2 regions of the Geomonas sp. RF6 genome follow, and region 2 is predicted to be linked to the other one. Evidence: riboswitches for the same ligand, from Rfam matches in the RefSeq annotation. Region 2 holds a riboswitch; the other holds the start of a gene.
The links. A riboswitch is a leader RNA that binds a small molecule or an ion and turns the genes downstream of it on or off. The one in region 2 is predicted to bind S-adenosylmethionine.
Positions count from the first base shown of each region.

Region 1: linked by a shared signal. The riboswitch ahead of metX (homoserine O-acetyltransferase MetX) and the one ahead of LPW11_RS19665 (trans-sulfuration enzyme family protein) in region 2 are both predicted to bind S-adenosylmethionine.

Region 1 covers NZ_CP087999.1:2,464,137-2,478,520, forward strand. The annotation lists gene LPW11_RS10550 (iron-containing alcohol dehydrogenase) at 1-315, opposite strand, end outside; gene metX (homoserine O-acetyltransferase MetX) at 587-1,690, opposite strand; SAM riboswitch class I at 1,813-1,913, opposite strand; gene LPW11_RS10560 (GAF domain-containing protein) at 2,106-2,870, shown strand; gene pabB (aminodeoxychorismate synthase component I) at 2,931-4,649, opposite strand; gene LPW11_RS10570 (TIGR02757 family protein) at 4,646-5,503, opposite strand; gene LPW11_RS10575 (pyridoxamine 5'-phosphate oxidase family protein) at 5,600-5,968, shown strand; gene dtd (D-aminoacyl-tRNA deacylase) at 5,969-6,418, opposite strand; gene LPW11_RS10585 (O-acetyl-ADP-ribose deacetylase) at 6,415-6,933, opposite strand; gene LPW11_RS10590 (deoxyribonuclease IV) at 6,952-7,803, opposite strand; gene LPW11_RS10595 (HIT family protein) at 7,805-8,227, opposite strand; gene dapF (diaminopimelate epimerase) at 8,320-9,156, opposite strand; gene LPW11_RS10605 (hypothetical protein) at 9,345-9,554, shown strand; gene LPW11_RS10610 (RrF2 family transcriptional regulator) at 9,658-10,116, shown strand; gene larE (ATP-dependent sacrificial sulfur transferase LarE) at 10,167-10,982, shown strand; gene LPW11_RS10620 (Hsp20/alpha crystallin family protein) at 10,979-11,389, opposite strand; gene LPW11_RS10625 (hypothetical protein) at 11,493-11,666, opposite strand; gene LPW11_RS10630 (DUF4177 domain-containing protein) at 11,857-12,033, shown strand; gene polA (DNA polymerase I) at 12,030-14,384, shown strand, end outside.
Region 2 covers NZ_CP087999.1:4,610,551-4,624,934, forward strand. The annotation lists gene LPW11_RS19620 (hypothetical protein) at 1-46, shown strand, start outside; gene LPW11_RS19625 (methyl-accepting chemotaxis protein) at 173-1,807, shown strand; gene cysE (serine O-acetyltransferase) at 1,814-2,635, opposite strand; gene LPW11_RS19635 (cytidylate kinase-like family protein) at 2,775-3,404, shown strand; tRNA gene LPW11_RS19640 (tRNA-Ala) at 3,473-3,548, opposite strand; tRNA gene LPW11_RS19645 (tRNA-Leu) at 3,687-3,772, shown strand; gene LPW11_RS19650 (PAS domain-containing hybrid sensor histidine kinase/response regulator) at 3,985-7,218, shown strand; gene LPW11_RS19655 (MucR family transcriptional regulator) at 7,628-8,125, opposite strand; gene LPW11_RS19660 (PAS domain S-box protein) at 8,501-9,667, opposite strand; SAM riboswitch class I at 9,868-9,973, shown strand; gene LPW11_RS19665 (trans-sulfuration enzyme family protein) at 10,047-11,180, shown strand; gene LPW11_RS19670 (trans-sulfuration enzyme family protein) at 11,248-12,384, shown strand; gene LPW11_RS19675 (cold-shock protein) at 12,684-12,884, shown strand; gene LPW11_RS19680 (YkgJ family cysteine cluster protein) at 13,022-13,648, opposite strand; gene pyrE (orotate phosphoribosyltransferase) at 14,081-14,384, opposite strand, start outside.

The DNA.
Region 1 (14,384 bases), 2.1 Mb from region 2:
GTGGGAGGAGCCGCCGCCCAGGGTGATGAGCGCGTCGCACTTGTTGTCCTGGTACACCTTCACGCCGTCAGCGACGTTCTTGTCGGTCGGGTTCGGCTCAGCGCCGTCGAAGATCACGCAGTCAACGCCGGCAGCCTTCACCATGTCGGCGATCTTTGCGGCAACGCCCATGGAGGAGAGGCCTTTGTCGGTGACGAGGAGAGCTTTCTTTGCGCCCAGAGCCTTGATCTGCTCACCGGTTTCCTTGGAAGAACCGACGCCCATCAGTGTTACCGTAGGAATAAAGAACCCGAATGTCTGATCAGCTAATGCCATTTCATTTCCTCCTGAGTGTTGTTTTAAAGGTGAGGATCACCTTTGAGTGTCCCTTCTCTAAGCAAGGGGCGTTCCAAGGCGTTTACCTAAGGTGCACTAATTTTCCCTTTTCCTGCTTTTCCCCCAAAAACAGCGTTTTCCCCGAGGGGGGCAGGAGACCCTTCTCCACCCCCCTCTGTTCGTTTGTACCGTATACGAACACTCCTTGTCTCAGGATACCGTATACGAACACTACGCTCTCTAATGGACCGGTAGGGGGATGGAGCGGGGGTCACCCCCCGGCCTGCAGCAGGAAGTTTCGCGCCAGCGGAGTGAACGCTTCGTGCTCCAGGAGGAAGGCGTCGTGGCCGTAGGAGGATTTGATGAGGTGGTACTCGACAGGCTTGGAGAGCCTGGTGAGGGCGGCGACCATCTCCTCGGTCTGGGAGGGGGGGTAGAGCCAGTCGGAGGTGAAGGCGAAGAACTGAATCGGTGCCGAGACAGAGGCGAAAGCCTCTTCCAGCGACTCGTACCCCTGGGTGACGTCGTACAGGTCGAGGGCCTTTGCCAGATAGAGAAAGGAGTTGGCGTCGAAGCGGTCGACGAAGTTGTAGCCGTTGTAGCTCAGGTAGCGCTCCACCTCGAACTGCCCGAAGAAGTCGAACTGGCCGTCACGCGCGGAGAAGCGCCTCCCGAACTTCGCCTCCATCGACTCGTCGGAAAGGAAGGTGATGTGGCCGATGCCGCGGGCGAGCGCGAGCCCGTCCTTCGGGTTCTTGCGGTACTCCCCCTTTTTCCAGTTCGGATCGTTGAAGATGGCCCAGCGCGCCACGGCGTTCATGGAGATCGCCTGGGCCGACGGGCGGGGGGTGGTGGCGAGAATTATTGCCGAGCGTATCCGCTCCGGGAACTGGGTCGCCCACTCCAGGGTCTGCATCCCCCCCATGCTCCCCCCCATGACGCACAAAAGCTTCTCGATTCCGAGCTTCTCGATGAGGAGCGCCTGGGCGCGCACCATGTCGCGCACCGTGATGACGGGGAAGGAGAGGTTGTATCTCTTGCCGGTTTTCGGATTGATGGAAGTGGGGCCGGTGGAGCCGAAGCAGGAGCCGATGACGTTGGAGCAGATGACAAAATAGCGGTCGGTGTCCAGAAGCCTTCCCGGCCCGACGATTTCGTCCCACCACCCCGCCCGCTTCTCCTCCGCGGAGTGCCTCCCGGCGAGGTGCGCGCTCCCGGTCCAGGCGTGCTCCACGAGGATGGCGTTGGAGCGGTCGCTGTTCAGGGTGCCGTACGTCTCGTATGCTATGGTGATGGGAGCGAGAATCCTGCCGCTGTCAAGCCTCAGTTCCCTCTCCAGTGTGATGCTTTGCGGTACGACGATGCCGTAGGACATAAACTCTCTCGTAAGGTAAGGGGTGCGTCTTTCCCTCTTCGGCGGGCAGGGGAAACAAAAAAGCCCCGTCTCGGGTGTGAGAAGGGGCTTTTGGGGTGCGGATGTGGGTAGTCCAAGCGCCTTTCTCATCTTCGCCTTTCGGCAGGATTTAGCACCTGGCGCCCTTTCAGGGCCGGTTGCTGTGGCTTCGCAGGGCCTTTCCCTCCACCACTCTCGATAAGCAGGTCTCTATGCAATTGTGCCGGGAAGGATAAGGGAGCCGGCACCTTTTGTCAATGTGAAAGTGAGCGCGTCCCACCCGCGGCGGCGACTCCTTTATTGCAATTTACCGAGCGGCCACTACACTTTATGCGCGGTGGCCCCGCAGGGCATGGCAGGGGGGCGGGGAGGAGACGGCCTTACAGGAGGAGAGGAAATGGGGAAGAACGGAGTAGAGAACCAGGGGCATTTCCTGAAGCTGGTGGGACTCTCGGCGCTGATGGATGGCCAGGACGACCTGGAGAACGGGCTGTCCGAGATAGTGGAGCAGATGGCGCGCATCGCCCGTTGCGAGATATGCTCCATGATGCTCTTCAGAGAGGAGGAGGGGGCGAACTCCTTCAGCCTGAAGCTCTTCGCCAAGCACGGGGAGCTCCCGAAACACGCCTTTCAGGAAGCGGCCCGCGTCGGCAACGGGATAGCGGGGCAGGTGGCGGCTTCAGGGAAGCCCCTCATGGTGCAGGACATAGAGAACTCCCCCTACCTGAAACTGGCCCGCCGTCCGGAGTCGGACAAGAAGGGGTTCATCTGCGTGCCGATCCTCATCAGCGGAAAGGTCGTCGGGGTCCTCAACATGAGCGATCCGGTGGACGGCAGGCGCTTCACCGTCCACGACCTCGACCTGGTTTCCTTCCTCAGCACCCTCACGGGAAAGTCGATCCAGGTGAACCAGCTGCAAAAGCTCCTGCGCTCCCGCTACCTGCAGCTCGTCGCCCAGGGGGGGCCGGAGGAGGCCGCTTCCGTTCCGCACGAGCGCCCCGACACCGGCCACATGGCACAGATCCTCGCCCGCTCCTTCTACAAGGAGATGGCGGCGGCAGGGTTCGGCTCCGACCACATCATCGGCGCCGCCACCGAGATCATCTCGCAGTTGAACAGCAAGCTCGCCCGTCACCGCGCCCGCAGGGAGCGGCAGGCGTGAGGCGGTCGCCGCTGCATCGGGGGTGCGACTGCCTCCAGGCGGTCTGGACGGGATCCTTCCTTAGTCGCGCTCCGCTCCCGCCAGCCTGACCGTGCGCCAGCGGCGGACGGAGTTGATGATGTAGACCGCTTGCGCCTTTTCCAGGTCCCCCCTCGTCAGCACCCTCTCCCTGATCTCCCCACGCTCCAGCAGCTCTTCCCGCAGGACTCCCGGGAGGAGGCCGCACTCCCGGGGGGGCGTCAGCAGTTCCCCATCCACCAGTGCCACCACGTTGCTGTTCGCCCCCTCCGTGATCTCCCCCCGCTCGTTTACAAAGATCAGTTCGTCGTACTCCGGATGGCGCGCCCTCTCCTCGTCGTACAGCGGCCGGCAGGTCGTCTTGTGGTAGAGGAGGGGATCGCGGGAGTGCACCGGTATTGAGGCAAAGGCGGCGATCGCGTCTGTCGCGGCGTCTGCGACCGGAGCCGAGGTGCAGTCGAGCCCCCCTCCGCGGTGCAGCAGGAGCCGCACCTTGTGACTCCCCTGCAGTGTGGAGGCGTGCGCGGTGAGGGCGCGGCGCGCCTCTTCCGTATCGAAGGGGAATGAGAAAAAGGCGGCAGAGCGGGCCAGCCGGGCCAGGTGCCGTTCCAGGAGGAAGTACTCCCCGTCTAAGAGGAGCGACTCGATGAGGGAGAAGTCCGGTACATCGCTCTGCGCGAAGCGCGCCTTCCCCAGGCATTCGGCGTGTTCCTCATCCTCCCGGGAGTCGTAGGTGATGCCGCTGCCGATCCCCAGCTCCCCCTGCCCGGTGGAGGCATCGATGACAGCGGTGCGGATCGCCACGCTGAAGGAGGCCTCCCCTCCGGGGGAGAGGTAGCCGATGCAGCCGGTGTAGAGGGCGCGCGGCACCCCCTCCAGGTCGGCAATTATCTTCATGCTCCTTCTCTTTGGCGCCCCGGTGATAGAGCCGCAGGGGAAGAGGGCGCAAAAGAGCTCGCGGATGCCGGTTCCCTCCGGGACCTTTCCCTCTATGGTGGAGGTCAGCTGGTGCACGGTGGACCACGACTCTATGTCGAAGAGGGAGGTCACCGTCACAGAGCCGGTTTGGGCCACCTTCCCCATGTCGTTTCGCAGAAGATCGACGATCATCAGGTTTTCCGCGCGCTCCTTCGGGCTCCGGCGAAGGCGCTCCTTCATCTCCTCGTCCTCCTCCGTCCAGCGTCCGCGGGGAGCGGTCCCCTTCATGGGGCGGCAGGTAAGGGTCCCGTCCTGCACGGCGAAGAAGAGCTCCGGGGAGGCGGAGAGAATCGTGAACTCCCCGACCACGAGATAGCTTCCGTACGGAGTCGGCTGGAGGCGCATCATGTCGCGGAACCAGGCGAGGGGGTCCCCGGAAAAGGAGAAGCGCTGGCGCATGGTGAAGTTCACCTGGTAGCACTCCCCCGCGGCGATGAGCTCCCGTATCTCCCGTACCGATCGGGCGTACTCCTCGGGGGTGACGGACGCCTCCCACCCGAAGGTGCGGTAGCTTCCGCCAGGGTGCGGCAGTCCCCCCTCGTAGCGTTCGCGGAAGATCCCGAACCAGAGGAGGGGGAAAGGGGATGGCTCGCAGACCGGGAGAGCGGCGTCCACCCCCGGCGCCGCCTCGTAGCTCACGAACCCTGCGGCGTGCGCCCCGGCGGCGGTCGCCTCCTCCAGGCGCGCCAAAGCAGGGGCCACCTCCTCGGGACGGTGCGCCGTTATCTCCTCGATGAGGCCGGAAAAGGAGAAGCCGTGCACAAAGGCGCGTACCGGCTTCATTGGCGACCCGTGGCGCAGATAGAGCGTATGGCGCACGACAGGCAGGTCTCACGGTCCTTCCCGTCGCACCCCTCCGAGATCCCCAGGTGGCAGAGGGAGAAGTCGTACTTCACCGGGTCGTGCGGGTCGAGTTCCCTGAGACGGGCGGTGATCTCCCGGGCCATGCGCCAGTCTCCCTGCCTGCGGCTCGTGAAGCCGAGCAGGCGGCAGATGCGCTGGATGTGGGCGTCGACCGGAATCACCAGCTGGCTCGGGCTCACCCCGCGCCACAGCCCCAGGTCGATCCCGTCGGCGGGACGCACCATCCAGCGCAGGTACATGCACAGCCTCTTGCAGGCGCTCCCGGACGCGGGGGAGGGGAAGAAGAAGGGGAAGTAGGAGTCGGCTGGAATCTCCTCGTCTCCAAACACATCGCAGAGGTCGAGCGCCTTCAGCGACGCGCTGAACCCGGTGAGGGAGGGGGTGAGATCCTCCGCCGCGGGATCATGAAAGCGCAGGAACCACCCTTCGATGGAGCCCGACTCCCGGATCATGGTGCGGCACACGCAAAGAAGCGCGCACAGGTCGCGGCCGTCGTTGAATCGGTGCTTGAAGCGGGAGAAGAGAAGCTTTCCCTCCTCAGGGTCGAAGCGCTCCACGAAGCGCCGCGGCGAGGGCCCCATCTCTTTAAAGATCGACTCCAGGTTCCGCCTGATTATCTTCACGTTGCCGTAGGCGAAGGCGGCGGCGATGAAGCCGACCACCTCCTGGTCTTTTCCGTCATGGTAGCGGTGGCAGAAAGAAAGTGGATCGTTGGCGAGATGCTCGGTGGAGCGGGCTGCGTACAGCGCCTCCAGCACGGTTTTCAGCTCCAAGGTGCCTCCGGGAGGGGTGTTCCTCTGTTGAAGAAAGGAAAGGAACTGGTAGATTATCATATGGTTACGGGACCTCAAAGATTAAAAGGAGGCAGTATGAATCTTGCGGAGTTATTTCCCGAGGGGGGGCGCGGGGTCATAGGGACTGCGGACGCGCAGGGGCAGGTCGACCTTGCGGTCTTTGCCATACCGCACATAGTGGATGAGGAGACGCTGGCCTGGGGAGTAGGGGAGGGGAGGACGTACCACAACCTGAAGGAGAACGCGAAGGCGAGCTACCTGTACATCGCGCCGACGCGGGGGTACAACGGGTGGAGACTGACGCTCAGCTTGAAGGAGATGGGGGAGGGGGCGCTGCTGGAGGAGATCAGGGCGCGGGCGGCGAAGAACAGCTGGGTGCAGGACGTCTCGGAGATAAAGCACGTCCTCTATTTCAAGGTCGACGAGGTGCGGCCGCTGGTCTAGCTACTTCCCTTTGGGGCTTTCCAGGACGAAGGTGACGGGGCCGTCATTTACGAGGCTCACCGCCATGTCCGTCTGGAAGATCCCGGTTTGCACCGGTACACCCGCCTCCCACACCTTCCCGATGAAGTAGCTGTACAGGCGGTTCGCCTCCTCCGGATCGGCCGCGGTATCGAAAGAGGGGCGCCTCCCCTTGCTGCAGTTTCCCGCCAGGGTGAACTGGGAAACGGCGAGGATGGCGCCTCCGACCTGCGCCACCGATAGGTTCATCTTCCCCTCGTCGTCCTGAAAGATGCGCAGGTTGGCGATCTTGTCGGCGAGCCAGTCGGCGTCGCGGGTCGCATCCCCCACCTCCACCCCGAGCAGGACGACGATTCCGTGGCCGATCTCGCCAACTATCCGCCCCTCGACCTTCACGTGCGCTTCCTTTACCCTCTGCAGCACCGCCTTCACGGAATTATCTCTTCGTACTGCTGACGGTACACCGCGAGTGCCTGCGGCGAGTAGACGACGAGGAGGACCTTCGCGAGCTCCGGGTAGTGCCGCACCGCTTCCTTCGTTTCCTCAAGTGCTATGCGGCACGCCTTCTCCATCGGGTAGCCGTACACCCCGGCGCTGATGGCGGGGAAGGCGAGGGTAGTGAGGCCGTTTTCGTGGGCGATTCTGAAGGAGTTGCGGTAGCAGCTTCTTAAGAGCTCCGGCTCCCCCTTCCCCCCCCCGTGCCAGACCGGGCCGACCGTGTGGATGACGTGCTTTGCGGGGAGGCGATAACCCTTCGTGATCTTCGCCTCGCCGGTGCGGCACCCCATGAGGGTGCTGCACTCCGCCACGAGCTGCGGGCCCGCGGCCCGGTGGATGGCGCCGTCCACCCCGCCGCCGCCGAGGAGTGTGCTGTTCGCGGCATTGATGATGGCGTCCACTTCGAGGCGGGTGATGTCGGTCAGCACGATCTCGATCTTTTCTCGCATGCTCTCCTCGCCCTCCCGTCAGGGAGCGATCAGCGCCCGCAGGGCCTTCAGGTTTATCTCGTCCATTTCGTCGTTGTCCCCCTTGGGGGTCTCGATGATCTTTGGCGCCGCTGCCAGCGCCGGGTCGTTGAGGATGAAGCGGAACGGCTCGAGCCCCAGCATCCCTGCCCCGATGTGCTCGTGGCGGTCCACCTTGCAGCCGAGCCCCTTCTTGGAGTCGTTCAGGTGGAGGCACCCGACCCGGGAGAGCCCGATGGTGCGGTCAACCTCCTCCATGGTGCGGAGGTAGCCGTCCCGGTCGGTGATGGGGTAGCCTGCCGCGAAGGCGTGGCAGGTGTCGATGCAGACGCCGAAGCGGTCCTTGAAGGCGGTCCCCTCCATGATCTGCTTCAGCTGCTCGAAGTTGTACCCGAGGTACGTCCCCTGCCCCGCGGTGTTTTCCAGGAGGACGAGCCCGGTGTACTGGGGCACCCTCTGGAAGAGCTCGTCGAACGCTTCGCAGATGCGCCGGATCCCGATCGCCTCCCCGTCGCCGTTGTGGGCGCCGGGATGCATGACGATCTTGTTGATGCCGAGCGCCGCGCAGCGTTGCATCTCCTGGGCGAAGCTCTCCAGGCTCTTGTCCCGCCCCTCTCCCGGTGCCGCAGCGAGGTTGATGAGGTAGATGTCGTGGCTGATCGCCTCGTGGAGCCCGGAGGCGGCGAAGTTCTGTCTGAAGAGGGCGGCGTCATCCTTCGTGGGGATCTTGCCGAGCCAGCGGTTGGCGTTCTGGGTGAAGAACTGGATTACGCGGCAGCCCGATTTCACCCCCCTCTCGGGGGCGTTGAAGATTCCCCCCGCGATGGAGACGTGTGCACCTAGGAGATCCATGTCATACCTTTTGCAGAGCGAGCCTGACCTGTGCTACCCGGTCGGCGTACTCCTCCTTTTCCAGAATGAGCTCCTGGTGCGGCTCGCTCCACTGCGGGCGGGGCCACAAGGGGTCCGTCTTCCTGCGCGGCACGATGTGCCAGTGCATGTGCGGCGCCATGTTCCCCAGCAGCTCGTAGTTGATTTTATCCGGGAGAAACAGGTTGTAAAGCGCGTGTGCGACGGCGTTTACCTCCGCCATGACCTCGTCCCGGGTGGTCGGCTCGAGGTGGAAGAGCTCCGTCACGTGGGCTTTGAGATAGACGAAGCAGTAGCCGGTGAAGAACTGGTCACGGTTGAGGGAGACGTAGCAGTGGCGCAGCTCCGCGATGCGCAGCTCAGGCTCGTCCTCCCACTTGCTGCAGATCGGGCAGCCGGTCATGATGTGCTCCTTTTCATGGGCTGGGGGCGTGGTGGCCCGGCGTTGTGGCGTCCGACCGGTCAGACCAGTCGGACCAGTCGGACCAGTCAGGCGATCTACAAGTTGATCTCGCCGGAGTACACCTCCACCGCCGGCCCGGTCATGTACACGTTGCCGTCCTCGGCCCACTCCATCTCGAGGTCGCCGCCGCTCAGGTGGTTCAGGATCTTCTTCTCCGTCAGCCCGTTCAGGATGCAGGCGGCGGTCACCGCGCTCGCCCCGGTGCCGCAGGCCAGCGTTTCTCCCGCACCGCGCTCCCAGGTCCGCTGGCGCACTTCGGTCCGGGAAATCACCTGCACAAATTCCACATTGGTCCGGCGCGGGAACAGCTCGTGGTTCTCGATGAGCGGGCCGTACTTCGCCACCTGGAAGTTCTCCAAGTCGTCCACGAAGATCACGCAGTGGGGGTTCCCCATGGAGGCGCAGGTGATCCGGAAGGTCGTGTGCAGGATGTTCAGCGGCTCGTCGATGACCTTTGCCTCCGGCTCCCCGAGCATCGGGATCTCTGCCCTGGTCAGCCTCGGCGGCCCCATGTTAACCCGCACCCGATCCACGGTGCCGTCCGCGGCGGTGAAAAGCTGCAGGGTGAGGATGCCAGCGCCGGTCTCCGCGGTGATCTCCTTCTTCTCGACTATGCCGTGGTCAAAGGCGTACTTCGCGACGCAGCGGATGCCGTTGCCGCACATCTCCGACTCGGAGCCGTCCGAGTTGAACATCCTCATGCGCACATCCGCCACCTCCGACGGCATGATGAGAATGAGGCCGTCAGAGCCGATCCCGAAGTTGCGGTTCGATACCTTTATCGCCACCGAAGCCGGATCTTCCACCGTCTCGGTAAAGCAGTTGACGTAGACGTAGTCGTTTCCTGCGCCCTGCATCTTGGTGAATTTCATGTAAAGCCTCCGGGTTAATGTATCACTCTCTAATAACAAAAAGGTTGTGCCGCAACAAGAAAAAAGCGGCGCCTCCCCCGCTTCGACGCCCGCCTCCACTGTACCCGCGCCCCATGCCGCGCCGGCCGCTCTTTCGGTTGACCGGCCGCCGCCATTTCTCTATCATCGTGCCAGTAAAGGGAGGGGTTATGGAACTCAAAAACAGGATGTGGATGAACGGGAACCTCGAGTGGTTTGCCTATCTCGGCGAGCACGAGGTCTTCCTCGGGAGCCGCGAGGTTCCCTACCCCCTCGAGGAGGGGGACAGCTGGGTCAATGTCTACGGCGACCGCTTCGAGGTGCGGGACGGGGAGATCCTCCTCCTGGGGAGGACCGACCCTCCGGAGCGTGCCTGGTAACGCCACTTTGCAGGTAGAGAATGCCTTCCGCTGTCCCTTTATATTGTTGACATGGTGGATGTGGTATTGTAGGCTCGCCCTACCATAATTGGGGAGTACTGCCATGAGACTATCCACCAAAAGCCGTTACGGACTGCGAGCACTCTTTGACATCGCCTACAACGCGGGGACGCAGCCCGCGCAGATCCAGGACATCTCCCGCCGCCAGGAAATCTCTCCGCGCTACCTGGAGCAGATCTTTCAGGGGCTCAAAAAGAGCGGCATCCTGAAGAGCAAGAGGGGACCTCAGGGGGGGTACTGCCTGGCCAGAAGCCCGGAGGAGATCACGGTGCAGGATGTGATCGAGGCGACGGAAGGGGATACCCTTCTGGTGGACTGCTCCGGTAAAGGCGGGAAGGAGTGCGGTTTCGACGGCACCTGCGTGACGCAGACGGTCTGGGAGGAGTCGAACCAGAAGCTGAACGAGTTCTTCTCCTCCATCACGCTGAAGACGCTCTGCGAGCGGGGCGAGGCGCTGGGGATCAAGAGGGAGCAGGATCACCGCTTCATGTATTTTATCTAAACTACAGGCGCGCCACCGGACTTGCGGGGGCGGTCGCCTCTGAAGGTACCATGGATACACTGCACCAGAAATACCAGCACCTGAAAGACATGATCGCCGAGATGGGCTCTCTCGTTGTCGCCTTCTCCGGAGGGGTCGATTCCACCTTCCTCCTGAAAGTGGCGCACGATACGCTGGGGGACCGGGTGCTGGCGATTACCGCCACCTCCCCGACCTACCCCGAGTCCGAGTACCGTGAGGCGTGCGCCCTCGCCGAGAGGATCGGGGCGCGCCAGCTGACGGTGGAGTCGAACGAGCTGGAGATCCCCGGCTTCTCCGAAAACCCGCGCAACCGCTGCTACCACTGCAAGAGCGAGCTCTTCTCTATCTGCGTGGAGAAAGGGCGCGAGCTCGGCTTCTCCTTCGTGGCGGACGGCAGCAATACGGACGATCTGGGGGACTACCGCCCGGGGCGCACCGCAGCATGCGAATTGAAGGTCCGCTCCCCCCTCCTGGAGGCGGGGCTCTCCAAGTCCGAGGTGCGCGAGCTGAGCCGCGAGCTGAACCTCCCGACCTGGGAGAAGCAGCCGTACGCCTGCCTTGCCAGCCGATTCCCCTATGGGGTGGAGATCACTCCGGAGCGTCTGAAGCAGGTCGAGGCGTGCGAGGAATTTTTGAAAGGGGAGGGGTTCAGGACCTACCGGGTGCGGTTTCACCTGGAGACGGCGCGTATCGAGCTCTCGGAAGAGGAGCTGCCGCGCCTGCTTGAGCCGGAACTGAGGAAGCGTGTCCTCTCCTTCTTCAAGGGGCGCGGCTTTACCTACGTGGCGCTCGACCTGCAGGGGTACCGCAGCGGAAGCATGAACGAGACGAGCGCGGAGTCCTAGCGCTTCTTCTTCGGGATGGTGACGGTGAGGACGCCGCAGTCGAGCTCGGTACCGATTTGTTTCGCTTCGAGCTCCATGGGGAAGGCGAACGTCCTCTGGAAAGGGCCGTACGAGCGCTCGATGCGGTGGAAGTTCTCCTTGCGCGCCTCGTGGTTGTGCCTGCGCTCCCCCCTGATGGTGAGGGTTCCCTTCTCAACCTTCACATCGACATCGCTAAGCTCCAGATCGGGGAGCTCCACCTTCACGGTGACCGAGCCGTCGTCCTCGTAGATGTCGGCGGCCGGCTGCCACACCCCTTCGCGCAACTCCTCCCCCAGCTCCTTTCTCCAGGCCAGGTCCAAAAGCCGGTTCATCTTGTCCTGCATGCTGCGCAACTCACCGAGCGGGTTGTACTTGACGATCGCCATTTAATCCCCTCCTGTAGCCGGTTTAAGCGTTCTCGTGGAGTAATCATAAAAAGGGGAGGAGGCGCCTGCCCCCTCCCCTTCGATACTTTTCGTGCCCTCTTTCCTAGTGTCTCTTCCCCTTCGGGATGCTGTGCTTCAGTTTTTTGGAGCCGTCATAGAGGGTTTGTTTTGTCAGCTCCCGTTGTGCTTTCAGGTCTTTTTTCTCGTAGTCGCTTGCCAGGTTCGCTTCCAACTGCTGTGCCAGTTCTTCGATGACTGCTTCTTCATTCTGTGCCATGCTGATCCCCTTTTAGGCCTGGTTGATAGTGATGCGTGGACTACTTATCGACCGTTAGAGCACCCTCCTTTGGAGATTTTTTTGTCTTTATCATAACATTTCAACCCCGTATTGCAACCGTTCTTTGCCCTTGAAGGTGCCCCGGAGATCGGCTACTATGGGCATTTATCACGTCCCGAGAGGTGGATTAATGGTGCAGTACAAGGTGGTCGAGGTGAACACCGTCTCCGACGAGACGCTCGAGGAGGCGCTTAATGAGTGGACCCGCAAGGGGTGGCGCTTCGAGGGTATCCAGTTCGCCATGAGGGAGTCGAGCAAGCGCCCCGCCATGGCATTCGTGGTCTTCACCAGCGAGGTGGAGCGGTGAGCGAAACCCTCTACCTGCTGGACGGCTCCTCCTACATCTACCGCGCCTATTTCGCCATTCGGCACCTGAGCTCCCCGAAAGGCTTCCCCACCAACGCCCTCTACGGTTTTACCCAGATGCTTCTGAAGGTAATGAAGGACCGCACACCCGAACACGTGGCGGTGATCTTCGATGCCGGGAAGAAGACCTTCAGAAACGATCTCTTTCCCCAGTACAAGGCGAACAGAAGCTCCATGCCCGCCGACCTCGCCCAGCAGATCGGGCCGATCAAGGAGATGGTGCGCGCCTTCAACATCCCGGCTCTCGAGCTCGAGGGGTACGAGGCGGACGACATCATCGGCACCATCGCCCGCCGCTGCGAGGCGCAGGGGCTCGACTGCGTGGTGGTGACCGGCGACAAGGACCTGATGCAGATCGTCACCGAGAAGGTCACCCTCCTCGACACCATGAAGGAGAAGAGCTTCGGGATCGAGGAGGTGCGGGAGAAGTTCGGGGTCGATCCGGAGCGGGTGGTCGACGTCCTGGCACTCTGGGGGGATACCTCCGACAACATCCCCGGCGTCCCCGGAATCGGAGAAAAGACCGCGAAGAAGCTCATGGAGGACTTCCATTCCCTGGACGAGCTCCTCGCCCGCGCGGACGAGGTGAAGGGGGCGAACGGCCCGAAGCTTATCGAGTTCGCCGAGCAGGCGAGGCTGTCGCGCCAGCTCGCCACCATCGACTGCGAGGTCCCCATCGACTTCTCTCTGGAGGACTTCGCCGTCTGCCCGCCGGACACGCGCAAGCTCGCCGACCTCTTCAAGGAGTACGGCTTCACCTCCCTCATGAAGGACCTCACCAGCACCCCTACCCTCTCGACGGAGGAGTATCGTACGGTGCTCACCGAGGAGGAGCTCTCAAGGCTCGTGGAGGAGCTCTCCGCCGCCCCCGCCTTCGCGCTCGACCTGGAAACAACGAGCCTCGACGCCATGAAGGCCCGCATCGTCGGCGTTGCCCTCTCCTGGAAGCCTCACCAGGCGTACTACATCCCGGTGGGGCACCGCTACCTCGGCGCACCGGACCAGCTTTCCGAGGAGACGGTCCTCGAAAGGCTCCGGCCGCTCCTCACCGACCCGTCGCGCAAAAAGATCGGTCAGAACCTGAAGTACGACTACCAGATCCTGCGCCGCTCCGGCGTCCACATGGAAGGGCTCTGGTGCGACACCATGCTGGCCGCCTACCTCCTGAACCCGGGGCGCACCAGCCAGGGGCTCGACGCACTGGCGCTGGAGCTTCTGGACCACCGCATGATCTCCTTTGAGGACGTGGCGGGGAAGGGGAGGGACCAGCTGAACTTCTCGGAGGTCGATCTGGAGCGCGCCGCCCCCTACTCCTGCGAGGACGCCGACGTCACCTTTCTCCTTTCCGAAATTCTCCTGCCGCAGGTCAGGGAAGGGAGGATGGAGGAGCTGCTCTTCGAGCTGGAGATGCCCCTCCTGGAGATCCTCTCGGAGATGGAGCTGCACGGCGTGAAACTCGACCTTCCCCTCCTGCGCGACCTTACTGCAGGCTTCGGGAAGCAGCTCGTGGCGCTCGAGGAGCAGATCCACACCCTGTGCGGCGGGGCCTTCAACATCAACTCACCGAAGCAGCTCGGGGAGGTACTTTTCGGCCGCATGGGGCTCTCCTCCGGGAAGAAGACGAAGGGGAAGACCGGCTGGTCCACCAACGTGGAGGAGCTGGAGCGCCTCTGCGACGAGCACGAGGTGGCCGAGCTCATCCTGCAGTACCGCTCCCTCTCCAAGCTGAAGTCGACCTACACCGATGCCCTGCCCCGGCTCGTCGACCCCGTCACGGGGCGGATCCACACCTCCTACAACCAGGCGGTCACCAGCACCGGGAGGCTCTCCTCGTCGGAGCCGAACCTGCAGAACATCCCGGTGCGCGGGGAAGAGGGGCGGGAGATCAGGCGCGCCTTCATCGCCGAGCCCGGCTCGCTCATCCTCTCCGCCGACTACTCTCAGATCGAGCTGCGGGTCCTCGCCCACCTCTCCGGCGACAACGTCTTTTGCGAGGCATTCGCCTCCGGGGAGGATATCCACCGGCGGACCGCGGCAGAGGTGTTCGGAATCGATCCGGACCTGGTCACCTCCGAGATGCGGCGCCAGGCGAAGGTCATCAACTTCGGGATCATCTACGGCCAGGGCGCCTTCAGCCTCGCGAAGGAGCTCGGGGTGACCCCGAAAGAGGCGAAGTCCTTCATCGACAGCTACTTCGAGCGCCACTGCGGAGCCCGCCTCTTCCTGGACAGCTGCGTCAGGGAGGCCGAGGTCTCAGGCTACGTCACCACGATACTGGAGCGCAGGCTCCCG
Region 2 (14,384 bases):
CCGCGACAGCGACGTCATAGTCGCCGGAGTAGGCTACCTCTTCTGACCCACCCCTTCTTTTCCCCCTCCCCTGCCAAACCGAGGAAGCGCTAAAGATTCTGTATACCATGTCGATGAGTGCAGTGAGCCTTAGCCGCTCATGAGACTTTATCGCGCAGGGAAAGGGGCAGTCATGTTCATGCAATGGTTTTACAATCTCGGTCTCGCCAAGAAATTACTCTCCACCTATTTCATCCTCATGACCTTCAGTCTCTTCCTGGGGATCTTCACCATCGCCACGTTGGGAAGGGTCAGCCACAACTTGAGCGAAATGACGGAGAAGTGCCTCCCTGCGGCAGCGCTCGTCGATGACTTGAAGGAGGGGACCGAAAAGGTACGCGCCCTGGAGGTCCTCCACATCTACGCTCCGGTGCAGGAAAAGGGGGGCTACGAGCGCGCCATGGCGGAAGCGATAGAAGGGGTGGCGAAGGGGGTGGCAGCCTACGAGGCAAAGGGGATCTCCAGCGAGGAGAGAGGGCTCGTCTCCGGCTTTCGCGAGGCGTGGAACGCGTATCTCGGAGCGCACGGAAAGATCGTCGAGCTTTCCCGGCAGGGGAAAGGTGGCGAGGCGCTGGCAGAGGCGAGAGCCGGCAAAGGCGCCTACGACAAGGCGGCGGAATTCCTGGAGCGGGACGGGAAGGTACTTGCCGAAGGAGCACGCGCGGTCGCCAATGAGGGGAAAACCCTCTACACCACGTCGCGCAACATCATCATCTTCCTCATCCTTTCCTTCTTCATCATCGGGGGATGGTTCACCAACTTCATGGTGCGGAAAGTCACCTGCCGCTCGCTCTGGTGGGCACTGAAGTCGCTGGAAAAGGTCGCCGAAGGGGACCTGCGGCAAAACATCAACGTAAAGAGCACGGAGGAGATCGGGCAGATATTCCTGGCGCTGAAAAAGATCATCGAAAAGCTGCGCGGCTTCTCGGGTGAGGTGAACACGCTGGTGGAGACCCTCTCCGACAAGTCCCGTGAGCTCCTCGCCACCACCCAGAGCATGAACCGAAACGCCCACGAGCAGGCGTCCGAGACTGAGCAGGCGGCAAGTGCGGTGCTGGAGATGTCCCAGACCCTTCTGGATATCGCCTCCAGTGCCGAGAAAGCCTCCGAGGCATCGCGCGAGACGAGCGATGCGGCCAGGAACGGCCTCAGCACCGTCGCGCAGGTCATGTCGGAGATGCGCAAGATTGCCGCCTCGATGGAGGCATCCTCCGATACGATCGGGAAGCTCGGGGCCTCGAGCACCCAGATCGGTGACATCGTGGCGACGATCGAAGAGGTGGCAGATCAGACGAACCTCCTCGCGCTGAACGCGGCGATCGAGGCGGCACGAGCCGGGGAGCACGGCCGCGGCTTCGCGGTGGTGGCGGACGAGGTGCGCGCCCTCGCGGAAAGGACGGCGAAGGCGACAAAAGAGATCGGGAGGATGATCAGGACGATCCAGAGCGACACCGAAATGGCGGTGCGCTCCATGTCGAGCAGCAGGAAGGAGGCGGCCGGCGGGCTCAGCAAGGCGGAGGAGGCGAGCTGGGCGCTGGAGCGGATCGTGGAGGCGTCGACAAAGAGCATGGACATGATTCACACCATCGCTGCAGCGACGGAGGAGCAGTCCGGCGTCACTTCCCAGGTCTCGGCGAGCATCGAGACGATCGCCAACGGCACCCGGTCCTCCGAGTCGTCCGCGGACCGGATCCAGGAATCCGCAGAGATCCTGGCGAAGCTCTCCTCAGACCTGGAGCACACCGCAGCGTGGTTCAAGGTGGCGTAGGCGCTATTAGATGCTGAAATCGAGAGCGAAGCCCTGGTCCATGGCCAGGGCCGGCTGCAGGGTGGAGGGGCGCCCCACGATCTTTGCCGGCACCCCCGCGACAGTGGTATGCGGGGGTACGTCGGCAAGGACGACGCTGCTCGCTGCGATTTTCGATCCCTCCCCTATCTTCACGTTTCCCAGCACCTTCGCCCCCGCCCCGATAAGGACGCCGCTCGCCACCTTCGGGTGGCGGTCCCCCGTCTCTTTCCCGGTACCGCCAAGGGTAACCTCGTGCAGCAGCGAGACGTTATCCCCGACTACCGCGGTCTCGCCGATGACGACACTCGTGCCGTGGTCGATCAGTATCCCCTCCCCTATCAGCGCCGCGGGGTGGATATCGACCGCGAAGACCTCGGAGATCCGGTTCTGCAGGTAGTAGGCGAGCGCCTCTCTCTTCTTTCCCCACAGCCAGTGAGCCACCCGGTACGCCTGCAGCGCATGGAACCCCTTGTAGTGCAAAAAGGGGTGCGCCACGCCGCGGGCCGCAGGATCGCGCTCCCGCACCGCCAGGAGATCGGCCCGTGCGGCCAAAGAGATCCCCGGATCGTCGCGCATCCCCTCCTGAAAGATCTCCCTCAGCGTAACCGCAGGCAGGTGGGGGGCACCAAGCTTCCCAGCCAGAAGAAAGGCAAGGGCATCCTCGAACCCGGCGTGCTCCAGAACATTCAGGTAGAGATACCCTGCCAGCGCCGGCTCAGCAGACGCCATCCCCCGCACCTCCTCCACCAGCCCGTCCCACAGCGAATCTCCTTCTCTCCTTTCCCCTATCATGGCGCCACCTCTCATGCGGATCCCCTCTCCGATCCTACTATTTCACCAAAAGACGACGGAGGGGACAACAGCAAAGAGATGGCATGCGCCTGACGCTGCCAACGGGGCTATAATGAAGGCGTGGACATAAGAAGAAGAGGATCGGGAGGTCGCAATGAACCGCGTAGTGGTAACGATATCACGGCAGCTGGGAAGCGGCGGCGCCTATATCGGCCAGGAGGTGGCGGGAATTCTGGGGGTGCGGTACGTCGATCGGGAGATCCTCGCCGAGGTCGCGACGATTCTCAACGAGGACCCCGCCGTGCTGGCACAGAGGGACGAGAGGGTCTCCTCCTTCGTGGAGTCCTTCCTGCAGACCGTCTGCGTAGGTGCGCCCGACGCCGGGTACTTCCCTCCGCCGGTTCCGATGATCTACGACGAGCAGATTTTCAGCTGCCAGGCCCGCATCATCAGAAAGATCGCCTCGGAGGAGAGCGCCGTCATCGTCGGGCGCGGCGGGTACCACTTCCTCAGGGGGCACGAGGGGGTGCTGAACGTCTTTCTCCACGCGCCGCACGACGTCCGTCTCCGGCGCATCATGGAGCTGTACCGGATCAACCGGGCGGAAAAGGCAGAGGAGATGATCACGGAATCGGACAAGGCGAGGAGGAAATTCAACGAAAAGATAAGCGGAGAGAAATGGGGAACCTGTCTCTGTTTCGACCTTTGCATCGATACGGAAAAGGCAGGCTTTCCCCTGGCGATCGACACCATCGTCGGCATGGCTCGCAGGATCCGGGGGTAACGAGGATGGGGAGGTTTAAATAAAAAAAGGGTTCGTGGCAATTGCCGCAAACCCTTTTCTGGCTTATTTGGTGGAGCTGATCAGGATCGAACTGACGACCTCTTGAATGCCATTCAAGCGCTCTCCCAACTGAGCTACAGCCCCGTGATGACTAGGAGTTTATAGCAGAGGGCCTTTTCCGAGTCAACGTTTTTTTTCACGCATACCCATTAATTTTCCCGCTTGACCTACCATACGCCATTCGCTATACTCCCTCCTCGTTCCTGCCGGCCCCCCTTCTGTGGCGGAGTGGTGAAATGGCAGACACAGTAGACTCAAAATCTACCGCACGCAAGTGCATGCCGGTTCGACCCCGGCCTCCGCTACCATAAAATAGTGTGAAAAGGCTCTGCTCCCGCGGGGCCTTTTTTCGTTCCGGCATCTGCCTCCCTCCCATTCCCCCTGCCCCGCCGATCCTTTTTCTTACAGTAATTCTCCTTCCCGTCGATAGATAGGAAAGGCGCCGCCAGCAACGCTGCAATGCGCCGCACTTTTCCGATCTCGCGCCGAGTAACCCGGCGCCAAGGCATGAAGGACAGATATGCAGCACGGGAATTATCTCATTCGAGACGAAGGGGTGCACCCCGACGAGTTGCAGGCCGATCTGCAGCGCATGGAGGAGCGAATCCGCGAGCTGGAACGATCCGAAGCGGGACTCCTCCAGGCGAAGAGAGAGCTGGAGACAGCGGTCTCTCTGCTGGAATCCGCCATTATCGCGACAGACAGTGACGGCGTCATCACCCGCTTCAACAGCGGCGCGGAGCATCTTCTCGGCTACAGTGCGCAGGAAGTTGTGGGATCGAGGTGCGATGACACCCTCCTTGTAAGGGAAGAGGTGGAGAGATGGCGCAGGCTGCTCGACCTGCCGAGTGCTGCCTGCGGCCTTGAGGTCGCCTTTACCCAGTCTGCGGCCGTGGCAGAGGGGGAGGCGTACTGGACTCTGCAGCAGAAAGGTGGCGTAAAGCTCCTCCTGCGCCTGGCGCTGAGGGAGGTCAAAGGCTCCGACGGCAGAGCGGAAGGTTTTGTCGCCGTCGTTCAGCAGGCGGAGTGCAAACGGTGCGAGGGGCGCGCGAAACTGACGACCTTTGCCGAAGCGATACCGCACCCCCTCTTCGTAAAGGACCAGGAGGGGAAATTCATCCTCTGCAACAGCGCCTTCGCGAAGTTCCTCGGGCGGGCGAAAGAAGATCTCTCCGGCGCCGACCCCGCGCAATTTTTCCCGGAGGAGTACTGCCGGCAAGACGCGAACACCGACCTGCAGCTCCAGCACCTCGGTTCCGCCTCCTTCCAGGCGCGCGCGAGGCGGGCTGATCAGGCGATGCGGGTTCTTTCGGTGAAAAAATGCCGCGTCCCCTGGGGAGACCCCTCCTCACTGGCGGTCGTCGGCGCGGTCCTGGACATTACCGAGGAGATCGCCATCCAGGAGGAACTGCAGCTGCAGGCCACGATGCTGGAGGAGGAGATCGCCAATCACCAGCGCGCCGAAGAGGCGCTGCGCGAAAGGGAGCGGATGCTCTCTCTCATCATCAACACCGTGCCGCAGGCGATCTTCTGGAAAGACACCCGGTCGGTCTACCTCGGCTGCAACCAGAAGTTCGCCGACTATGCAGGGCTCCCCTCCCCTGCCGACATCGTCGGAAAGACCGACTTCGAACTCCCGCTGGAGACCGCGGTCGCCGAGAGGTACCGGCAGGGAGACCGGGATGTCATGGTGCGTGACATGCCGCGGATCCACGGGGAAGAGTCCCTGCTGCGGCGGGACGGAAGAGAGGTCGTCATCGACACCACGAAGATCCCCCTGCACGATGCCAACGCCTGCGTCGTGGGGCTCCTCGGCGTCTTTGAAGATATAACCGAACGGAAGCAGGTGGAACAGGAGCTGCGGGAAAGCGAGGAACGGCTCCGGCTGATCTTCGACGCGAGCCAGGTCGGCATCATCCTCCTCTCCACCGAAGGGAGGATCATCTTCGGGAACAAGAGGCTCGCAGAGATGTTCGGCTGCTCACTCGACAAGATGATGGGGACGCTTTACATCGACTGGCTCTACCCTGCAGGAGCAGAGGAAGGGATACGAGCCACCGACGACATGATAACCGGGAGAATGCGCTGCGTCACGGCGGAGCGCCGCTACAGGCGCAAGGACGGCAGCGACTTCTTCGGCTTCATCTCCGGGCGGCGAATGGTGGAGCCGGACGGATCGCTGCGTGCACTCGTCGGGTGCATCGCGGATGTCACCGAGCTGAAGAGCTCGAGACACGAGCTTGAGCGCGAAAAGGAGCGGCTTGCGGTGACACTCCGCTCCATCGGCGACGGCGTCATCACCGTCGACAACTCGGAGCGGGTGGTGCTCCTTAGCCGCGTTGCCGAGGAACTGTGCGGGTACCTCCAGGTGGAGGCGGCAGGGCTCCCCCTCTCGGAGGTGTTTCGGGTCGTGCATGAGGAGAGCGGAGAGCCGCTGGCGGAAAGCCCTGCCGCGCAGGTACTCCGGACGAGACGCCCGGTAGAGCACACCGAGCATACCGTGCTGGTGGCGCGGGACGGGACGCGGCGCACCATCGCTACCTCGGTGGCCCCCATCCTCGACAGGGAGCGGCAAATCCTCGGGGTGGTGCTGGTTTTCCGGGACGTCACCGAAAAGAAGGCGATCGAGGAGGAGCTCTTCAAGGCAAGAAAGCTGGAATCGCTGGGGATTCTCGCCGGCGGCATCGCGCACGACTTCAACAATCTCCTCACCGGCATCATGGGGAACATCTCCCTTGCCAGAATGCAGATGTCGCAGGACGAGCTGGCAGCGCCGTACCTTGAGCGCGCCCAGCAGGCCTCGGAGAGGTCGCGAGAGCTTACCCAGCAGCTTCTGACCTTCTCCAAGGGGGGGACCCCGGTAAAGAAGCTGACCTGCCTTGCACAGATCATCAGGGACTCCGCCACCTTCGCGCTCACCGGGTCCAACGTGCGCTGCACTTTCGACATCTCGAGCGACCTGTGGCCGGCCGAGATAGATCCGGTCCAGATGGGACAGGTTATCAGCAACCTGGTCATAAACGCAGACCAGGCGATGCCCGGTGGAGGACTCCTGGTGATCCGGGCGGAAAACGTCCTTCCGCTGGACGCGGAGACGACCGAGAAAAAGATCCGCATCACCCTGAAGGACACCGGCGTGGGGATAAGCGGGGAACACCGGCAGCGGATCTTCGACCCCTACTTCACCACGAAACGAAGCGGGAGCGGCCTGGGGCTCGCCACCGTCTACTCCATCATCAAAAAGCACGACGGGGAGCTGAAGGTTTATTCGAGGGAGAACCATGGCACCACCTTTGCCATCACACTTCCGGCCCAGGAAGGGGTAGTGCCGAAGGTCGTGCAGCAGCCACAGGTCGAGCCGCAGACCTTCGGGAAGGTGCTGGTCATGGACGATGATGCTGCCATCCGCGGGTTGGCGAAGGACTCCCTCGACTTTCTCGGATACCGGACGACGGTATGCAAGGACGGCAGGGAGCTCCTCGAGTTGTACCGGTCAGCGCAGGCGGAGGGGGCTCCGTATTGTGCTGTTATTATGGATCTGACGGTGCCGGGGGGGATGGGAGGGCGCGAGGCTGTGCAGCGCCTTTTGGAGATCGATCCAACGGCACTGGCGGTGGCCTCCAGCGGCTATTCCGAAGACGCCATCATGGCCAATCACCGCCACTTCGGCTTCGCGGGAGTCATCGCGAAGCCATACAGCATCCAGGACCTGAAAAGCTCCCTAGCCGTTCTCCTGAAAGAGCGGCAGCGGTGAACGGCGGGGAAGCCGTAGGATGTTTCACGCAGCGCCTCAGAAGACCTCGCGTCCCCCCCTTTGCGAAGGTTCATCCGGGAATTCCGGGGAACGCGCTACAAAGAATCCGGGTGCCGCACGCTGGAGCGTAGGCATCTTGCCTGCGATGGCGGCGCAGCCGCCACAGACCGCGCGGCTGGCGCCGCGGTACAGGCTGGGAAGCCTGTGCTCCAGCGCGGCGCCACTAGTGTCCCCTCACGTCAACGGAAGCGACCGGGCTGAATTCCTGGAATTGCCGGATGGACCTTTTTGAAGGGGGATTTGCTCCTCGTTGGCACATTTCACAGATCCCTTCCAGCTCCGCAGCCGCAACAAAGAAAGCCCCTGCCGTCAAGACAGGGGCTTTCTTGTGTAACGATGGCGTAAAGACCTACTTCGTGGCCGCCTTCTGCTTGGCTACCCTCGTCCTCGTTTTTGCCGGCTTGGCGGGAGCACCCTTTTTCGCTTCGATGTTGGCCATCCTCACCTCACGCGCCTTGGCGAGGTTCGCGGCAAGCCCTCTGTCCTGCGCCATCTTCCTTCTCGCCTCGGAGTAGCTCTTGGCCGAGAGCGGCTGCTTGCTGGGGATGCCGAACTGCTTCTTGTACTCCCCCGGCTTCATGTTGTGCGCAGTACTCAGGTGACGCGCAAGCGTCTTGAACCCGCCCTTGCCACACACCATGCAGACGACTTCTCCCTTTCTAAATGCTTCCTTTACTGTCAGTGAAGGCTTGGCTTCTTCCGGACCTTCCATAGGCTGGCCAGCCTCGAGATTCTTTAAAGCATTGTGCACTTTCCCAATCTCAAAGATGAGTTGTTCGGATGTCATAGGTGTACTAGAAGCATGGGATGCCACTATCTGAGCCGCAATTTCTACCAAAGTTGCCATCGAGTGTTCCTCCGTATCATAAAAATCCAGTTGACTCGATTATTCCTGTGTTTCACAGGATTGTCAACACGATTTGTTGCAAAACGATTATGGCTTTCTGAGTGCTACAGGTTTTATATCGTGTTTCTCAAAGAGAACGCCAGTTACAGCAGAGCGTATGATCGTACCTCCTCTCCTTCCTGGAGGAACTATGAGACTACAATGTGTGTTGCCTAAGCCCTGATGCAGGCCTCGCCACCAATGGAAATTGAAGAAGACCTGCCACGGTAAGAGAGGTAAAGATAAACGAGCCGGGGTGTCGCAAAGATTATCTGGACGAGAGGATCAGGGAGGGGCTTTTATAGGAAACGGCCGGTGATTGTGTCAGTCAACTTCTCACTGTTTCAGGTTCCGCACTTCCTCTTCAAGTGCGAAGATCTGCCTCTTCAGCTCGGCCATGCGCAACTCGCGTCCGACGAAGAACTTGTTCATCGTTTCCAGCTGGCTGTTACTTTCCTCCAGCTCGGCGGTACGCTCACGCACCCGTGCCTCAAGCTCTTCGTTGAGGGCGCGGACAGCGTCCTCTGCCTCCAGACGCTCTTCGATCTCCTTCATGAGCTTCTTGTTGGCAGCCGCAAGTTCAGCGGTCCTCTCACGTACCAGGTCTTCAAGGCGGCTATGGTAGCGCAAAAGTTCCGCCTCCGCATTCCTCATGCCGGTCACATCCTGGACCATCAATAGGAAATAGCTCTGCCCCTCCCGGGGATGCTGCACGAGCCCGACGGAAAATCGGAGCCACACCTGGTCCCCTCCCTTCTTGCGGTACAGCGTCTCCCCCTCGCAAAATCCGCTCTCGCAGGGGCGCCCGCCCGTCAGCTTCAGCTCCTCCGCCGTCCCCCCCTGCTCACCGGTAAGATCGCCGAGCTGCATCTTGAGAAGCTCGCAGGGAGGGAGCCCGGTTATGCCTGAGAGGCGATGGTTGATGCGCAAAAAGGTGAAATCGTGGGAGAGGAGGGCCATTCCCAGGGGAGCTTCCTCGAAGATGCGCCTGAAGTTCTGCGCGTCATCGTGCACCGCCTGTTGTGCGGAAGGAAGAATGATGGGGACCGCAGCTGCCGGATCGAGGACCATGTCCACCCCCTCCCCGACCAGTGCCTGCAGCTCGTTCTTCGTCTCGGTGACGCGTCGCGCTAAGGCTAGCCTCGCCTCCTCCGACTCCTGCGCCGCAGGCAACCGTTCTTCATCCTTAGCATAAAGAAGACGGAGCACCTCTTTCGGCTCGGCAAAGATGCCGGTGACTACAGCAAAGGGTTCGGTGGCACGCACCAGAGCAGGCGTCGTGAAGACGCAGTCGGCGAGCGCAGCCGCGGGGAAGGTGAGGGCGTCCACGATCTTCAGGGTGTACTGCTCGGGGGGGACTTGCAGCAGTATGGCGCGCACGTTCTCCAGAGCGCGGGTGGAGGCGGGTGCATTATCCGCGAGGTAGAGCCGGAGATGCACGACGCCGGAAGCACCCCGGCCCGATGCGTCAGCTCCCCTGCCATCTCTCCCCGCCCCTCGCATGCTCCCCCCTTGCACTGAATACGGCGCGCTTGCAGACATTGTTAATAAGATATACAGCACGCTCACTCATAGACAAGAATGGAGCTGAATATGGCGCACAGCATCTGCGCGCCTCTTCAGAGAAAATTAGGTTGACGCCGATACGGCAATAAAGTATTAGTTATACCCATCGCCGCACCCGAAGCGGCACACATAGCACGTACTTATCTAGAGCGACCGAGGGACTGGCCCTGTGACGTCGCGGCAACCTCCCCGCAGGGGAAGGTGCCAAATCCTGCGAAACGGCAACGTTTCGGAAGATAAGGAAGCGCGGACCATCTCTCCAAGACAGTCCCCTTCCGCCCCCGGATGGGGACTTTTCATTTTGGAGGAGCACAGAATGCAGATCGCCACGCAGGCAGCACAGATCGGCCTCGACCGGGCCAGCAGGACCGGCGCCGTGACCGTCCCCATTTACCAGACCGCCACCTTCAGGCACCCCGGCCTCGGGCAGAGTACCGGATACGACTACTCGAGATCCGGGAACCCCACAAGGGAGGCGCTCGAGGAGGGGCTCGCCCGTCTCGAGGGAGGATGCCGCGGCTTCGCCTTCTCCTCCGGAATGGCGGCCATCACCACCCTCCTTCTCCTCTTCAAGCAGGGGGACCACATCATCGTCACCGAAGACCTGTACGGCGGCTCGTACCGGCTCTTCGAGAAGATCTTCCAGCGCTTCGGCCTCACCTTCAGCTACGTCGACACGAGCGACACCGAAGAGGTCGCCCGCGCCATTCGTCCGGAGACGGCGGCGCTTTTCGTGGAGTCCCTGACAAACCCGCTCCTGAAGATCGCCGACGTGGCCGCCCTCGCCTCCCTGTGCCAGAAGCGCGGCATCCTCAGCATCGTGGACAACACATTCCTGACCCCATACCTGCTTCGCCCCCTCGATCTCGGCGCCGACATCGCCCTCTACAGCGGCAGCAAATACCTTGCGGGACACAACGACACGATCTGCGGTCTCGTCGCGGTGAAGGACGCAGAGCTAGCCGAACGGGTCTACTTCCACCAGAACGGGGGGGGGGCGGTCCTCGGTCCGCAGGATTCCTTCCTCACCATCCGCGGTATGAAGACGCTCTCCGTGCGGCTGGACAGGCAGCAGGAAAACGCCCACGCCATCGCACACTTTCTGGTGAACCACCCGAAGGTAGCTCGCGTCTACTACCCGGGGCTTCCGGAGCACCCGGGGCACGATCTCATGAAACGGATCAGCCGGGGATTCGGCGCGATGATCGCCTTCGAGGTGACGGAGCCCGAACTGGTGGAGCGGCTGCTGCTGAAGACGGAGCTCATCTCCTTTGCGGAGAGCCTCGGAGGTGTGGAGAGCCTCATCACCTTCCCGCAGGTGCAGACCCACGCGGACATAGAGCCGGAAAAACAGGAACGCCTCGGGATAAACAACGTCCTTCTGCGCCTTTCCGTCGGTATAGAGGACAAAGACGACCTGATCGCAGATCTGGCCAAGGCACTGGAGTGAGCCTTCATCCGCTGCACCTCGGCATGGGTGGATCTGAGTACTGATACATCTCCTCAAGGAGGGAATGATGAAATTCGCGACACAACTAATCCACGGCGGTCCCGCGGTCGATCCGGAATACGGGTCGCTGTGCCACCCGCTTTACCACTCCTCCACCTTTGCGCAGCAGTCGATGGACCACTTCGGCAGGTTCGACTACGCACGTTCAGGCAATCCGACGAGGGAAGCGCTGGAAGAAGCGATAGCATCCCTCGAGGGTGGCTCGACAGGGCTCGCCTTCGCCTCCGGGATGGCGGCGATCTCCTCCACCTTTCTCCTCTTCTCCCCCGGCGACCATCTCGTAGTGTGCGAGGATGTGTACGGCGGCACCTTCCGCGCGCTCTCCACCCTCTTCGCGCGCTGGGGGCTCACGGTCACCTTCGTGGATGCCACCGACATATCCGCCATCGGCGCGGCGATCCTCCCCCATACGAAAGCGATCTACCTGGAGACGCCGTCGAATCCGCTCATAAAGATCACCGACCTGCGGCAGGCGGCCGCCCTGGCGAAAAGGCACGGGCTCCTCACCATCGTGGACAACACCTTCATGACCCCGTACCTGCAGCGCCCGCTGGAGCTCGGCTGCGATATCGTGCTGCACAGCGGCACGAAGTTCCTCAACGGGCACAGCGACGTGGTGTGCGGCTTTGCGGTGACCGCTGATCCGGAGGTGGGTAAGAGGCTGCAGTTTATCCAGAACGCATTCGGAGCGGTGCTCGGGCCGCAGGACTCCTGGCTGGTGCTGCGCGGCCTGAAGACGCTGAAGGTGAGAATGGAGCAGAGCCAGTCGGCGGCAGGGCAGATCGTGCAGTGGCTCGAGTCGCAGCAGTGTGTCACGAAGGTTTACTACCCCGGTCTCCCGAGCCATCCGGGATTCCAGGTGCACCGCGAGCAGGCAAGCGGCGCCGGCGCCGTACTCTCTTTTGAGCTGGAGTCGTACATCCTGACCAAGAGGCTTCTGGAGGGGGTGAAACTTTGCGCCTTCGCGGTGAGTCTCGGCGGGGTCGAGAGCATCCTCTCCTACCCCGCCCGCATGTCGCATGCCTCGATGCCCGCCGAGGAGCGGGAAGCGCGCGGGATAAAGGACACCCTGGTGCGCCTGTCGGTCGGGCTGGAAGACCCCGCCGACCTCATGGCCGACCTCGACCGGGTACTGAACGGCTAACAGACCGTCCATGTAGGCCGGAATAAGCGGAGCGTTTCCGGCAGGTGCCGGTTCGACAACTGCTGCCGGGAACGCCTGCGGCTTATCCCTGCCTACATTTATCCCGTCATCCATGCAAAGCAGGGCGCTTTATTGGCGGGCTTTTGTATACAATATCGCCAGCTTACGCAGGATCGAAAATTTTTTGTCATTGAGTCAAATTTATATTTGACATCTAACTGACGAATTTGATAAAGTGCCGCATCCTTGGATGTCCCTCGGATCAAACCAACAAGAAGTAATATGGGAGAAGTAAGGTAATGGTAAACGGAACTGTAAAATGGTTTAACGACAGCAAAGGGTTTGGATTTCTTGAGCAGGAGAACGGCGAGGACGTATTCGTACACTTCTCCGCTATCAACGGCGACGGCTTCAAAACCCTCACCGAAGGCGAGAGCGTAAGCTTCGAAATCGTCAAAGGTCCGAAAGGCCTCCAGGCAGCCAACGTTACCCGCGGCTAAGAGCAACACATACCTTATCTAAAAGCTTCGGAGCTTCTCTCCGGAGCTTTTTTTGTGCATGAAATAAAAGGCCCTGATACGTCGCCGACCGCTAAAGTTTGGAGGCTCCATCAGGGCCTTTCTCATTTCCCCTCTCTTCAGCGCTTTTGCATGGAGTCGAAATTTATCAGGAGCGCTGTCGGGATGAAGGTGTCGATCTCGCTGAAACGTTCGCCGAGGAACCTCTCGGTGAAGAGGCGAAAGAGCGCGACTTCTTCCCTGAACATCCCGTCAAACGGTGCAGCAAGCCCCTGCAGCTTCAGTGGGTCCTCGTCCAGGAAGTTCATGGTGCACCATTCCTCGTGCATCACTTCCCCGCTTACATCGATGAGGGGAATGCCATGCAGCCGGCAGGTCATCGGCCTGTGCCGGTAGACGAGGCACCTTCCATCCTCCCCCAGCAGAACGCACGGCGTCTCGTCCTCCTCGGGCATCAGCGCGTACCAATCCTCTTCCGGGCGGTAGTTCAGGAAATACGGATGCTCGAAGTCGGGCCACTCCTGCCGCATCTGCGCAACCCGCGCCTCGCACTTCTCCAGGACACCCCTTTTCGTCTCCTCCGGAAGGGCGTCAAAGCCGAGCTTAAGGTAGTACGCGTCGAGCAGGGTGATGTCGAAGAGGGAGCGGCAGCAGGACGAGCAGCCGCTGCCGCAGGCGATGGACTGGGGGTAAAGCTCCATGCAGCGGGAGAACCAGGCATCCACCTGTCCGAGCAGTGCTTCCAATTTTGCAATCATCTTATTCATAACGCAGCGATTACCAAGGAAAATCCCCTGTATCCCCCCTTCGCAAAGGTTCCTCCGGGAATTCCCGAATTCAGCCCGGTCCTTCCGTTGACGTGAGGGGACACTAGTGGCGCCGCGCTGGAGCACAGGCTTCCCAGCCTGTACCGCGGCGCCAGCCGCGCGGTCTGTGGCGGCTGCGCCGCCATCGCAGGCAAGATGCCTACGCTCCAGCGTGGGGGCACCCGGATTCTTTGTAGCGCGTTCCCCACAATTCCCGGAAGATCCTTTGCAAAGGGGGGGACGCGGGTTGTCGTGTAGCGGTTACTGGAAAGTTAGCGGGTCTTCGAAGTGCGCAGAGTGCGTCGTGTAAAAACAGCAAAAGCGGCGGTTCGAGAACCGCCGCTTTTGCGCCAAGCTTGATCCGAGGCCGCTCTAGGCGAGAATGTCGGACTTGGTGAAGATCGACTTCAGCCAGTACCCTTCCTTCTCGATATTCTCGCGACCACCTTCCTCACGGTCGACGAGGGTTACCACGCCAAGGACCTTCAGCCCTTCTTCCTCTGCCCTCTTGATCGCCTTCAGCGAAGATCCGCCGCTCGTTACCACGTCCTCGACGATGACGACCTGGGTGCCGGCAGGGAGGTTCTTTCTACCCTCCAGCCATGCTCCTGTGCCGTGACCTTTCGGCTCTTTCCTGATGATGAAAGCAGGAACCGGCTTCCCTTCCAGGAAACTG